3 regions of the Clostridium sp. FP1 genome follow, and region 2 is predicted to be linked to each of the others. Evidence: riboswitches for the same ligand, from Rfam matches in the RefSeq annotation. Region 2 holds a riboswitch; each other region holds the start of a gene.
The links. A riboswitch is a leader RNA that binds a small molecule or an ion and turns the genes downstream of it on or off. The one in region 2 is predicted to bind lysine.

Region 1 (4,573 bases), 3.9 Mb from region 2:
CCACCGAGACCAGCTCCCGCTGCTCTTATTCTTTCAATTAATGTTCCTTGTGGTACAAGTTCTACTTCCATTTTTCCTTCTGTCATAAGTCTTCCTGTTTCAGCATTTGTTCCTATATGAGAAGCTACAACCCTTTTCACTTGACCATTTACTATAAGTTTACCTATACCTCTATCTATAAAACTTGTATCATTTGCTATTATAGTTAAGTCTTTAACCTTTGTTTCTATTAATAAGTCTATCATCTTTTCAGGTGTTCCACAGGCTAAAAACCCACCTATCATTATTGACATTCCATCTTTAAGTAACGGTCTGACTCTTTCTAAAGATACAACTTTATTCATTATTTCTCCCCCTGTAAACCTAATATTTCTCTTGCTTCCTTTGGACTAGCAATTTCTCTGCCCAGCTCTTTTGCAAGTCGAACTACTCTTTCTACTAATTCTGCATTTGATTTAGCTGGTATGCCTTTTTCAATATATACATTATCTTCAAATCCAACTCTTACATGTCCACCCATAATAATAGCCATGGCTGCCATTTGAAATTCGCTTCTACCTATACCTGATACAGTGTATGTACTTCCCGCTGGAATGCTTCCTGCCATAAATACCAAATCTCTTGGCGTTGCAGAAATTCCTCCATTTACACCCATAACAAAATTGAAATGCATTGGAGTTTTTATAAAGCCTTTCTTTTGAAGTCTTATAGCCATGTCTATCATGCCCTTATCAAAAACTTCTATTTCTGGCTTTACGGAAAGTTCCATCATCTTTTGGCCAAATTCTTTAATAGTGTTTTCGGTGTTTACGAAAACGTCATCTCCACCAAAATTACAGGTTCCCGCATCTAAAGTTGCCATTTCGGGTTTTAGATCAACAGGTTGTAATCTTTCTGCGTTACTCATACCAACTGCTCCGCCTGTAGAAGGTTGAACAATAACGTCTGGGCATCTTTCCTTAATAGCTTCCATACAGGCTTTAAATCTCTCCCTATCTTGAGTAGGTGTCCCGTCGTCTTTCCTTACGTGTAGATGAATAATGCTAGCCCCTGCACTATATGCTTTTTCAGCTTCTACTGCTATTTCCTCAACCGTATATGGTACGTTTGGATTATGTTCTTTTGTAACTTCTGCTCCGCATATAGCTGCAGTAATAATTAATTTTCCCACGTTGTAACCCCCTCTTTAAATATCAATTACTAAATGAAAAAGTTTACATTCAGCGTTATTTTCTTTGCTTATCTTTTAGAACAACGCAAGTTCCACTGGCCCTACAAACTACTATTGGCTCTTCTAATACATCACAAGCTGAATCATTTATATCCGGTCTTGGTACTATAACTTTTCTTGCTTCAAAAATCATTTTTCTTGATGAATTTCCTACCTTCACTATTTCTCCAACAGCTTCGATAAAGTCTCCTGCATACACTGGTGCTAAAAATTCTACAGCATCATATGCTTTGAATAATCCTTCATCACCATCATTTAAAATCAAAAGTTCTGTAGCTACATCACCAAATAATTGAAGCATTCTTGCCCCGTCCACTAAATTTCCACCATAATGTGCATCATGCGCACTCATTCTCAATCTGATTAACGATTTCATTTTAATTTCCTCCTCTTTTATTGTAGTTGTCAGGATTGCAATACTTATGCTGCTTTTATTTTAAAAATAAAAAAAAGGCGCTGAATTTTCAGTGCCTTAATTAACAGAAGTACTCAACCTATTAATGCAATGAAAAATTACTTTTCATTACATAAATAGCTCTCCATAAAAATCTTTATGGCAGTGATAGAAATACTACTCTCTATCCCCAAGAATATCTTGAAGAACCAAAATACTCTTTCGGCAAATAAATCCTTCGTTTTTGATATTGGATGTCCATATCCTTAGCATTCAAAAACTACCTCTTTTTTTGCACCTCTATTTATGTGAATTTATTAAATTTTAATTTATTGTTCTCAATTGAATTATAATCTGTTAATAATTCAAATACAATACTTTTCTTCAAAAAAATTAATATTTTTTTTCGAACCAATAAGAAAATACACTTTCCTCTTCAAATCCCATCCGTTTGTACATGTTCACTGCAATATCATTAGATGTAATTACTAAAAGTTTAATTTCATCTAAATTTTTCTCACATAGCTTTTTAATGCATTTTACTATTAATGCACTTCCCAACCCTCTTTTTTGGTAAATAGGCGCAATTCCTAGAGTATCAACCCATCCTGTATTCCCATCTATAGAAAGCTCATATATACCACATGGATTATTTTGCTCAAAACATATTCCAATCAAATCCTCATTATTAGCATATTGAACTATATAATCCTTTACATCCAGGTCATCAATAGTTCCTCCATTAGGACTATTTCTAAAGGTTTCATTATGAATATTCATATATTCATGTGAATTTAATATACAAAGAGGCCTAAGGTCCATATTATTATTTACTTTTAAAACCATATTTTCATCTTTTTTATATTTCATTACTACTGCATCATAAATATGAGTAAATTCCAATTTACGAATATATGGGATGAGATGTACTTCATTTTTACGAATACCAATTTTTATATTTTTGGCAGTGCATGCATTACAACATTTACCTATTCTCTCCATTAAAAAGCATAAATTTTTTTCTGCATTTTCTCTTTCAACACAAATATCTGTAATAAATGCTTCTCCTTTAATACTGATTTCCTTAGTTATTACAGCTATGCTTCCTTTGATCTGCCCCCTATCAAATAGTATAAAAACAGTGTCTCCCTCATTAAAAGTATCACTTTCATATATTTTAGTCATTTCTATATAGGTTTTATTATAAGTTAAATCTGTGCTTTTAATGAAATTATATAGTTCCTTCTTCTGCTGAGAAGATATTATTTTAAATTGTTTAATTTCCATTGGCTCATCCCCTTTTAATCATTTATCCAATAAATAATAAACGCAATTTATCTACTGCGCTATAAATTTTTATAGTTTTTATTTCATCACAATCCGAAACCCTTTCGGAATTGTCTGGGTGTTATGCCATGTATTTTCTTAAATGCCGCTGTAAATTTCGATGGGCTTTCATAACCACACTTTTCTGCGATGTTTTTGATGCTTAGTTCATCAGCGCCTAGAAACATCATTGCCCGCTTCATTGTTTCTGTGCGAATATAGTCGAAGATTGTCATATGATAAAGTTGCTTGAAGGAGCGTCGCAGCTTTGTCTCACTCATCTCTGCAAGTCGGCACATAGCAATCATAGAGGGAGGGTTCAATATGTCCCGGTCTATGTTTACCTTCACCCCGTATGTTTTTTGTTCATCCTCCCATGTCACATGATTGCGACGGTTATCACTCCACGGCCTTTCGCGCTGTGTATTGCACACAATCAACGACAATAACTCACCCATCTTACATTCGAAATTCATTAGGGGCATATCACCGCTTCGTACACCCCACCGTATTTGCTCAAGAACAAGGGTGATATTTGGGGTATTGTAATGAGTTTCCTGTAAACAACCTAGATTATCCATTGAAAAAGGTGGGTCAAGTGGTCTATACTCAAGGAATTTTTGAATAAACTCTTCAAAAACCAGAACACAGGTATAGCAAGTGTGAACATTTGCGGGGAAGGTTATTTTTAGTGGCTTTTTAGGATTAACAATCACATGATTTATTGGAGTCAAGTGTTTTGCTGACTTCCCCCTCTGGGTAAATGTAATATCCCCGCAATCCACGCAGAATATCAACATACAAGGCTTTTCTATCTCCATTGTATATGACAGCGTCTTAGTTGGAGTGAACCAAGCGCTGCTTACAAACAGCCCTTTGGCTGCATGCATTTCCATAATCCAACCGTTTTCCCAACTGGGTGGGAAGTTGTATTTGATGCCATTACCGTAAGGCCGTTTCTCCAAACCAAAGTTGGCTGCCATAGCTCCAAAACCCAATTGATATTCATTCGTAGTCATATTGACACCCCTCTTTCCTCACAAAGTAAACACAACACTTTATGATACTTTGTATTACAAACTGCTAATTATAGTGTATTATAACATTTCCACAAATATGGGACAAGCATGAAAAATATCCCAAAACGGTACAATCCTGCTCCAAAATGAATAAATTATAAATAGAAAAACAGTTAAAAAATACTGTTGCATACTGCGTTTAAGTCAATTGCCATCGTCTTCTAAGTTCTACTTAGTTACAAGCTGTCCTGTTGACAGACTAAAAAGTGATTGATACAATTGCTAATAGTTAGAACAGCCTAACATTTACCCTCTAGGCTTTATGAAATCGTCCTTATGATGCCCACTAGCCTTGAAAAACTTGTTTTTATCTAAAAGGAGGAATATATAAAATGAAAAACAAATTGATTTCCCTATTATGCGCAGGAGTAATTCTGGCATCTGGACTAGTAGGCTGCAGCACCGCAAGTACTTCCAAATCGCCTGATACTAAGCCTTTGACTGTGGAAAACTCGTCGAAAAATATTTCTGCAACCCGCACCATATCAACTAAACTTGGAGATGTAAAAGTTCCTTCAAATCCCAAAAGGGTTATTGTAGAGT
Region 2 (4,573 bases):
ATTAAAATATTTTCCTATAATAAAATCGATTCATGATTTTAGAATTGTGGGCAGTGGTGAATATAAAAATTTAATTTTTGACGCCGTAATTGATTTTAACCCAAGCTTTACAGCAGATGATGAATCCAAACTAGGAGATGCAATTAATAGTGAACTGAAAAAATGTTGCCCTCAGTATAATGCGTTGATGACATTAGATAGAGATTATTTAGGGGTAGTATAAATGAAAAAAAGAAAGTATAAGTAGAATTCTATTCTTCTTTGGAATTTTTATGTGCCCCTAAGGAATATCCCGAGGACTACTTAGACTAAATAAGTATAAAATTTCGACTTCGTTCCTTGCAATAAGAAGCGAAAAAACATTGAAATTCCATTTAGAAATTCTTCTTTTGCAAATATAAAATTCTCGTGAGCCTGCCAGGACGGCAGGCTAGCGAACCTGAGCCAGGAAGGCGAATGTGAGCGTCAGAGAATTTTATATTTTCAAAAGTTTAGAATTTCTTAATGAAATTTCACGTTTCGAGCTCATATTACAAGGCACGAAGTCGATTTTTTCACTTATAAGCACACTTCATTACTAATCATGTCCTTGTAAGTTTGTCTTTTGCATATGAGTCTATGCTTTCCTTCACTTACTAAAACTACCGCAGCCTTCCGTATTTTATTATAATTACTACTCATTGAATATCCATAAGCCCCCGTTGAAAGTACAGCCATAAGGTCTCCAGTATCAACCACTGGTAATCTTACACCTTCTAATAATATATCTCCACTTTCACAGCACTTACCAGCTATTGTAACTACCTCCATACAAGGTTCATTTATTCTATTGGCAAGTACACATTGATACTCTGCATTGTATAATGCCGGCCTTATATTATCTGTCATGCCACCATCTACTGCCACATATTTTCTTACATTTGGTATATCCTTTATAGCCCCTACAGTATATAAAGTAATTCCCGCATTAGCTACAATAGACCTCCCTGGCTCTATTACAAGCGTAGGTGATTTTATTCCATACTCCTTGCACTTAATTTTAGCTTCCTGGATTATTACTCTGCAGAAGTCCTCTATTTCTTTTGGCTCATCACCTTTGTTATAATAAACGCCAAAGCCTCCCCCTAGATCCAATTCTTCTATATCATAACTGAATTTTTCTTTAATATCCTTAATGAAAGACAACATTATGCCCACAGCATCTCTGTAAGGTTGTAACTCGAAAATTTGAGACCCTATATGACAGTGTAGTCCTGCAAGTTTTATATTTGAAAAGCTTAACGCAGTTTTTATAACTCCCTCTAATTCGTTATTTAATGCAGTAAACCCAAACTTTGAATCAATTTGACCAGTTTTTATATACTCATGAGTATGAGCTTCTATTCCTGGAGTTACGCGAAGAAGAATCCGTTGCATAATGCCTTTTCCCATTGCCTTTTTATGTATAATCTCCATTTCATGAAGATTATCTACCACAAAAGTTCCTACCCCCAGTTCTATCGCCATTTCAATTTCATCCAATGTTTTATTATTACCATGGAAATACACCTTTCTTAATGGAAAATCAGCCTTATAGGCAGTATATAATTCTCCCCCTGAGACTACATCCAAATATAGTCCTTCACTTTTTACAATTTCGCACATAGCCATAGTTAAAAATGCTTTTCCCGCATAAGCTACCTTATTCCCATTTTCCTGACCTTCAAAAGCTTTAGAGAACCTCCTACAATTACCGCGTATAAGCTGTTCATCCATTACATAAAGAGGGGTTCCGTATTCCTTAGCTAGAGCCTGCGCACTAACGCCTGCAATATTTAATTTATTATTTTCGTCCACTATATTACCAAAAAATCTCACATGAATCCCTCCTTCTATAGCTTATTTACATATTAAATTCCTTTGCAATAACTTGTATAGCCTTTAATTTATCTTCTGTTTTAATAGCGCAAGTAATTCTTATTTCTGAAGTAGTAATCATTTTAATCTCGATACTGTTTTTGCTAAAAACCCTAAACACTCTAGCTGCTACTCCTGAGGTTGTTTTCATTCCAAGCCCCACCACTGAAAATTTAGTTATATCCTCATCAACTATGACTTTATTATCTACTATTGCGTTATCTATAATTTCTAAACTATCCTTTAAACTTTCTTTAGGAATTGTAAAGGATACATTTACGGTTCCATCTATAGGCGACGTTTGACTTATCATATCTATATTAATTCTTTTACTTCCTATAGCTTCAAATATAGTGGCCAATATATTCACGTCTTTAGGTATACGCTGGAGAGTTACTGCCACATCCTCATCACTAGTTGCTATTCCCGTTACTGGTTTACTTTCCATATCCATATTTTTAACCTCCCTAATTACAGTTCCTTTAATATCGCTATTACTGAGCCCTACATATATAGGGATACCATATTTTTGAGCAAGCTCTATAGACCTTGAATGCATTATTTGAGCTCCCAAACTGGCTAGCTCCAGCATCTCTTCATATTCTATTTCATCTAATTTCTTAGCCTCTCCATATGCTCTAGGATCTACACTATATATTCCAGCCACATCCGTATATATTTCACAGCTACCGCAAAGTTTAACAGCCAAAGCTACGGCAGTGGTATCCGACCCACCTCTGCCTAAGGTGGTAATATCACCATCTCCATTTATTCCTTGGAAGCCAGCAACTATTACAATTTTGCCTTCTTTTAAGCTTTTTTTAATTTTCTTATCTTGTATATCCTTAATTAATGCCTTACCATATTGTCCACTAGTTTGAATGCCAATTTGGTGTGCAGTATAGCTTATAGCATCGCATCCTAAAGCCTTAATTGCCATGGCGAGTAGTGCACTTGAAATCATTTCTCCTGTTGATAATATAGCGTCGAGTTCCCTCTTATCTGGTTCCTGCGTTATACCTTTTGATAGAGCTATTAAATCATCCGTAGTTTTCCCCATAGCAGATACAACTATAACTAAATCTGTGTTTTCATTTTTTCTTTTTACTATACTTTGTGCAATACCTTTAATTTTCTCTGTAGTGCCTACAGAAGAGCCTCCATATTTTTGAACAACCACTGCCATAATTCAATCATTCCCCTTTATATCTAGTGTACTTGCTTGTGCACTGATTGATTTTACCTATTTTGTGAAATGTCGTTAAATCAACTACTAATATTTTTAGAATTACCTCCAGGAACATCAAGCTATTGTTTCAAAAAAAATAAATGCAGCAAAGGAACACCTTTGCTGCATAAAAATACATATTTTTATACAAACTTCGTGTACCTTGTAGTTCTCCACTGAAAAATCAGTGACAGTCGTACACATATTATATGTAAAACCAGAAAATATTTTCACAAAATATATCTTCTTCGGCTATAGCTCCTTTCCTTATTCATCCTCGCCTGTCAGCTCCGAACAAGTACTTTTAGATATAGCACCTCTACCCTAGGTAGTTTACTTATTAAATTAGTTCTTAGTCTATCACAGTATGTTTATAAGCACAAGTATTAATTATAAATGTTCTTGCTAAAATATCTATCTCCTCTATCGGGCAGTATCACAACAATATTCCCCTTTTCAATGGTTTTTCCAAGTTTTATTGCAGCTACTAATGCAGCCCCCGAAGAGCTACCTACAATAAGCCCTTCTTTTACTGCAATTAGGTTTAGCATGTTTAAAGCTTCATCATCAGAAACCTTTATAATGTTATCCACTAAACTCATGTCCATGGTTCCAGGCACAAAATTGTTTCCTATTCCTTCTATATCATAACAAAACTCTTCACCACCACCAAGAGTTGAACCATAAGGATCCACTAATATACCCTTTGTATTTTTATTCATTCCCTTTAAATATTTCATAACACCACTAAAGGTACCGCCACTACCTGCTCCTGCCACAAAATAATCAATTTCGCCTTCTAAGGCATCATATATTTCTGGTCCTGTAGTTTCATAATGAGCCTTTGGGTTCGCATTATTTTCAAACTGCTGGAGTGAAATAGAATTAGGAATTTCATTAAGTAGTTCTTTTTCTTTGGCAATAGCCCCTAGCATTCCGTCTTCCCTCCGTGTATTAATAATAGTTGCTCCTAATGCTCTCATCAGGGTTTGCTTTTCTACAGAAAACTTTTCTGGAACCACAAATATTACTTTGTATTCTTTATTTAAGGCTGCAAGCGCAACTCCTATGCCAGTATTTCCTGCAGTAGCTTCGACAATGGTATATCCAGCCTTTAAAATACCCTTGTCTTCTGCATCTTTTATCATGTAAACTCCAACTCTATCTTTAACACTACCACCGGGGTTCTCCCCCTCTAGTTTTGCGAAGATATTTACACCTTCTTTTACGCCCAAATTATTTAATTTAATAAGTGGTGTATTTCCTATAATATCTAATATGCTATTTATATATTTCACTGCTAACACCCCTATTTAGAACTAATTTTGCATATTCTTTTGCACCTTCTAAGGAATGGTCTTTATAATTTCCACATTGAAATTTATTGGCTGCTGGTGTCTCCTCTGACTCTATTACCTTTGTAAGTCCATAATTTAAAGTTTCTATAAC
Region 3 (4,573 bases), 3.5 Mb from region 2:
CTATTGCAGTTGATGTAGCTTAGAAAAATAGTGCCTGTGAAAAGGCACTATTTTTTGTTGCACAAATATTCTCAAATCTAAATCTCTAATTGTGTTACTAAGTTCTCAGGTCAAAATAGAGAAGTGGGTCAGTAGCATATAAAGCTATCAATATTATCTAAAATCATTATATAATACGTCCATTTAACTTTGTTCCAAATCCATATATGGATATAATTATTCCTTACTAATATAGGTACGGACCAAAATTCAGTACCGTTATTCAACCAAGTATACGTATGTTTTTTCATGCAGTGGTCAATTGTTGATTGGCTAAGAATATTTGTACCAGGTGTTTTTGTGAAACCAAGAGCTTTTGCTTTATATATACTAGGAATAAAACCAGGTGGTTTCCAATATAAAGGTCCTTTTTCTGAAGGTCCACTGACCTTTGGACTGCAACCTCATCGATAACCATAATTGAAATAGGGTAACCCTTCACTAATCTTATATTTATATACATAGCTATTTCCTCCATAAAATATAATATTATAGATTAATATATGAATGGTTTTTTCTATGTTTACACTATATAAGCTAGAGTATATATACTCTTTATGGAAACAAATTATTGCTGTGAACTGCTACTGAAAGTGGTTTATTAATATCTCTGCTAGCTACTTATGGTTACAACCTCGGTGGGGACAAAATTTCTATATACTTTAAAGATAAACATTATTGTTCAAGTAATCATTGACAATACCTTCCTGCGTGATTATACTACCCCTAGCCTAAGGGAAATGGTTATTTGATTAACTAAATAGTTAATCAAAAGCCAAAGGGGAAGGCTAAGGTTTTATAATATCAATTAAAATTATGCATGAAGCGGGGGTGCTTCGTAAAAGGAGAGATGGTAATTTTATAAATTATATTATTGAGAGAGAAGTCATTGATAGGATTCCAATGGATATGTATCAGTATTTGGATAACTAACATTACGACTTTTCATTCAAAATAGAATATTTAAAGGAAGTGGAGAAAGTAATGTATATTGATGCACATAGTCATTTAGACTTCTTTAATAACAAGATAGAGTATGCTATTAATGAAATTAATAACCTTAAAATCCTAACTATTGCGAGTGGTATGGATATGGAGAGTTACTTAAAAAATAAGGAATATAGCAAAAGGAGTCAATATATTAAAGCTACCTTTGGAATACATCCATGGAAGGCAGCGGAATATAAGGGGGAGCTTGAAGATTTAATCCCTTATATTGAAGAAAGCAAGATTATAGGGGAAATAGGCTTAGATTTCTTTTGGGCAGAGGATAACGGTACCTATGAGGCACAAAGAAGGATTTTCAATTTTATATTAGAGGAAAGTATTAAAAGAGATAAAGTTATATGTATACATACAAAAGGTGCAGAGGAAGAAATATATAATATTCTTAAGCATTATAGCTATAGTAAAGTAATTATTCATTGGTATAGTGGTGATATTAAAACCTTAGATAAATTTATAGAGCTAGGTTGCTATTTCACTATAAGTGTTGATATAGACTACTCTAAATTAACAGAAGAAATATTAGCTAGGATTCCAATAGATAGATTACTTGTGGAGACTGATGGACCAACAGCTTTAGAATGGGTAAATGGTGATTATGGCTATCCTAGAGTAATAATTAATGTTATAAAAAGCGTTTCAAAGAGAAAAGCAATTTCCACTGAGAGATTATTAAAAGTATTAGAAGATAATTTCTTTGAATTAACTGGAATTAAAATCCAGGGTTAAGAGTTAATGAAATAATAGAGAGCATAATCTTCATAACTATTTGAAAATATTGCAATTGAGTAGAAAAATAACGATCAATAAAAAAGAGGTAAGGCAGGTTGACAAATTTAATATATTGTTATACACTAAACAATATAATTTTATAAGACCTCACTTTTATATGTGGGGTAGAGGCGCGACATTTAACAGTCTTTAGTGGAGTTTGAGAAGCATTGATACTAGAGAGAAGGAAAGGTCGCCGAAGCAAATAAAATCTCAATATTATTTGCTGGGTCTGCAGTTAAGAGTTGCAGGACTGTCTCAATAAACTTCCCGGTTTATTGAGTTGTGCTATCTCATTTGGGAAAAGAAGAGGTTTAGGGACAACTATGCATGTTGAGACCTGAGTTTATCTCAGGTCTTTTTTTGTTTGGGGAAATTCCTAAGAGGATTAAATAGTGCCACCTAATGTAAGGGTGGCATTTTTAATTTAAATATATTATATGAATCTAGTACAAAAGAAGGAGAGAAGTAGTTATGAAAAAGAAATTATCATTATTAATAGTAGCATATCTATCAGTAGTTATGCTTTTAACAGGATGTGGGTCAAGCAGTAGTTCAAAAGAGGCAAAAGCAGAAGAGGCGGGTGGAAAATTTAAAGTAGGTCTTGAAGCCGGATATGCACCATTTAACTGGACTCAAATGGATGATTCTAATGGTGGGGTTAAAATTGAAGGCGGCTCAGAATATGCAGGCGGATATGATGTAGAAATCGCTAAAAAGATTGCCAAAGATTTAGGAAAAGAATTGGTTATTACTAAAACTGAGTGGGATGGTCTTGTACCAGCATTAGCTTCGGGTAAAGTAGATGCAATTATTGCAGGTATGTCACCCACAGCAAAACGTAGAGAGGTTATTGATTTCTCGGATAACTACTATAAATCAGATTTAGTTATGCTTGTTAAAAAGGGTGGAAAATATGATGCAGCCACTTCTATTAAGGATTTTAAGGGAGCAAAAATAACTGCCCAATTAAATACATTCCACTATTCAGTAATAGATCAAATTCAAGGCGTAAACAAGGAACCAGCTATGGACAACTTTCCTGCCATGAGAGTTGCTCTTGAATCAGGAATGATTGATGGGTACGTATCAGAACGTCCTGAAGGCGTTAGTTCGGAGGCTGCAAATAAAAGATTTAAAATGGTAGAATTTAAAAGTGGATTTACTACAACAGACGCGGATACGTCAATTGCTGTAGGGATTGCAAAAGGTAGTGATTTAACTGTGAAAATCAATAAAACATTAGCTGGTATTTCAAAAGCAGATCGTAAAAACATTATGGATGCTGCAATAAAGAACCAACCATCAGCTAAATAGTATTTATTTATGATATAAGGAGGAGAAAGATGAGCTTTGAATGGGTAGTAAAAATCATTTCAAATAACTGGCCAATGTTCATACGTGGAGCAGGTACGACACTCTTAATTTCCATGGTGGGTACTATTATAGGTTCCATAATCGGTTTATTAATAGGGGTTGTACGTACTATTCCAATGCCCCAGCGAGGAATAAAAAGAGTCATGCTTAAAATTGTTAATGCTATTCTTTTTGTTTATATAGAGATATTCCGTGGAACGCCTATGATTGTACAAGCAATGGTAATTTATTACGGATCTGCTTTAGCATTTGGTATAAATATGAATAGGTTATATGCAGCAATTTTTATCGTTTCAATTAATACAGGGGCTTACATGTCAGAAATTATCCGTGGTGGTATTGTTTCTATCGATAAAGGACAATTTGAAGCAGCTCATGCTATAGGTATGAATCATATTCAAACTATGACGAGTGTAATAATACCACAAGTAATTCGTAATATCTTACCAGCAACGGGTAATGAATTTGTAATCAATATAAAAGATACATCAGTACTTAATGTAATTTCGGTAACAGAATTATATTTCCAAACAAAATCAATTTCAGGAAATAATTTTAGATATTTTGAAACATTTTTTGTTGCATGTATTTTGTATTTTATAATGACCTTCACAATAACAAGGATTTTGCGCTACATTGAAAGGAAATTAGATGGTCCGGACAATTATATTATGTATGCTAATCAAATGCAGGTAGAAACTCCGGAAGATATGTGTCGTAGAACAAGAAATAGTGACGAGAATAAATATTAGGCGAAGGAGTAGGAAGTATGGAAAAAATAATTAATATACAGCATTTAAGCAAATCATTTGGAAATCATGAAGTGTTAAAAGACATTGATTTTTCAGTAAATAAAGGCGAAGTAGTCTGCGTCATAGGTTCTTCTGGATCTGGTAAATCTACTCTTCTTCGGTGCGTTAACCTTCTAGAAAAACCTAGTGGTGGTGAAATCATCTATAAAGGAGAAAACATTTTAGATGATAAACATGATATCTACGCCTACCGTACAAAGCTTGGTATGGTGTTTCAACAATTCAACTTATTTAATAATCATAATGTTTTAAGCAACTGCGTGGTTGGACAAATAAAAGTGTTAAAGCGTTCCAAAGAGGAAGCAGAAAAAGTAGCTATGAAATATTTGAAAGTGGTTGGAATGGAGCAATATGTTAATGCAAAACCAAAACAATTATCAGGTGGCCAAAAACAACGTGTGGCTATCGCAAGAGCACTTTCTATGGAACCAGATGTGATGCTCTTTGATGAACCAACATCAGCCCTTGATCCTGAGATGGTAGGTGAAGTTCTTAAAGTTATGAAGGAACTTGCGCAAATTGGTCTTACTATGTTAATAGTAACTCATGAAATGGAGTTTGCAAAAGAA

Region 1: linked by a shared signal. The riboswitch ahead of G9F70_RS03015 (hotdog domain-containing protein) and the one ahead of G9F70_RS21450 (aspartate kinase) in region 2 are both predicted to bind lysine.
Region 3: linked by a shared signal. The riboswitch ahead of G9F70_RS05100 (transporter substrate-binding domain-containing protein) and the one ahead of G9F70_RS21450 (aspartate kinase) in region 2 are both predicted to bind lysine.

What each region holds. Positions count from the first base shown of each region.
Region 1 covers NZ_JAAMNJ020000001.1:576,232-580,804, reverse strand. Annotated here, with positions in the region: gene atoD (acetate CoA-transferase subunit alpha) at 1-344, opposite strand, end outside; gene G9F70_RS03020 (3-keto-5-aminohexanoate cleavage protein) at 344-1,171, opposite strand; gene G9F70_RS03015 (hotdog domain-containing protein) at 1,227-1,607, opposite strand; lysine riboswitch at 1,756-1,936, opposite strand; gene G9F70_RS03010 (GNAT family N-acetyltransferase) at 2,019-2,912, opposite strand; gene G9F70_RS03005 (helix-turn-helix domain-containing protein) at 2,999-3,970, opposite strand; gene G9F70_RS03000 (ABC transporter substrate-binding protein) at 4,363-4,573, shown strand, end outside.
Region 2 covers NZ_JAAMNJ020000001.1:4,513,379-4,517,951, forward strand. Annotated here, with positions in the region: gene G9F70_RS21440 (cation diffusion facilitator family transporter) at 1-223, shown strand, start outside; gene lysA (diaminopimelate decarboxylase) at 559-1,857, opposite strand; gene G9F70_RS21450 (aspartate kinase) at 1,883-3,082, opposite strand; lysine riboswitch at 3,283-3,454, opposite strand; gene G9F70_RS21455 (PLP-dependent cysteine synthase family protein) at 3,511-4,422, opposite strand; gene G9F70_RS21460 (S-ribosylhomocysteine lyase) at 4,406-4,573, opposite strand, start outside.
Region 3 covers NZ_JAAMNJ020000001.1:1,026,927-1,031,499, forward strand. Annotated here, with positions in the region: gene G9F70_RS05095 (TatD family hydrolase) at 1,024-1,773, shown strand; lysine riboswitch at 1,934-2,114, shown strand; gene G9F70_RS05100 (transporter substrate-binding domain-containing protein) at 2,290-3,132, shown strand; gene G9F70_RS05105 (amino acid ABC transporter permease) at 3,162-3,944, shown strand; gene G9F70_RS05110 (amino acid ABC transporter ATP-binding protein) at 3,962-4,573, shown strand, end outside.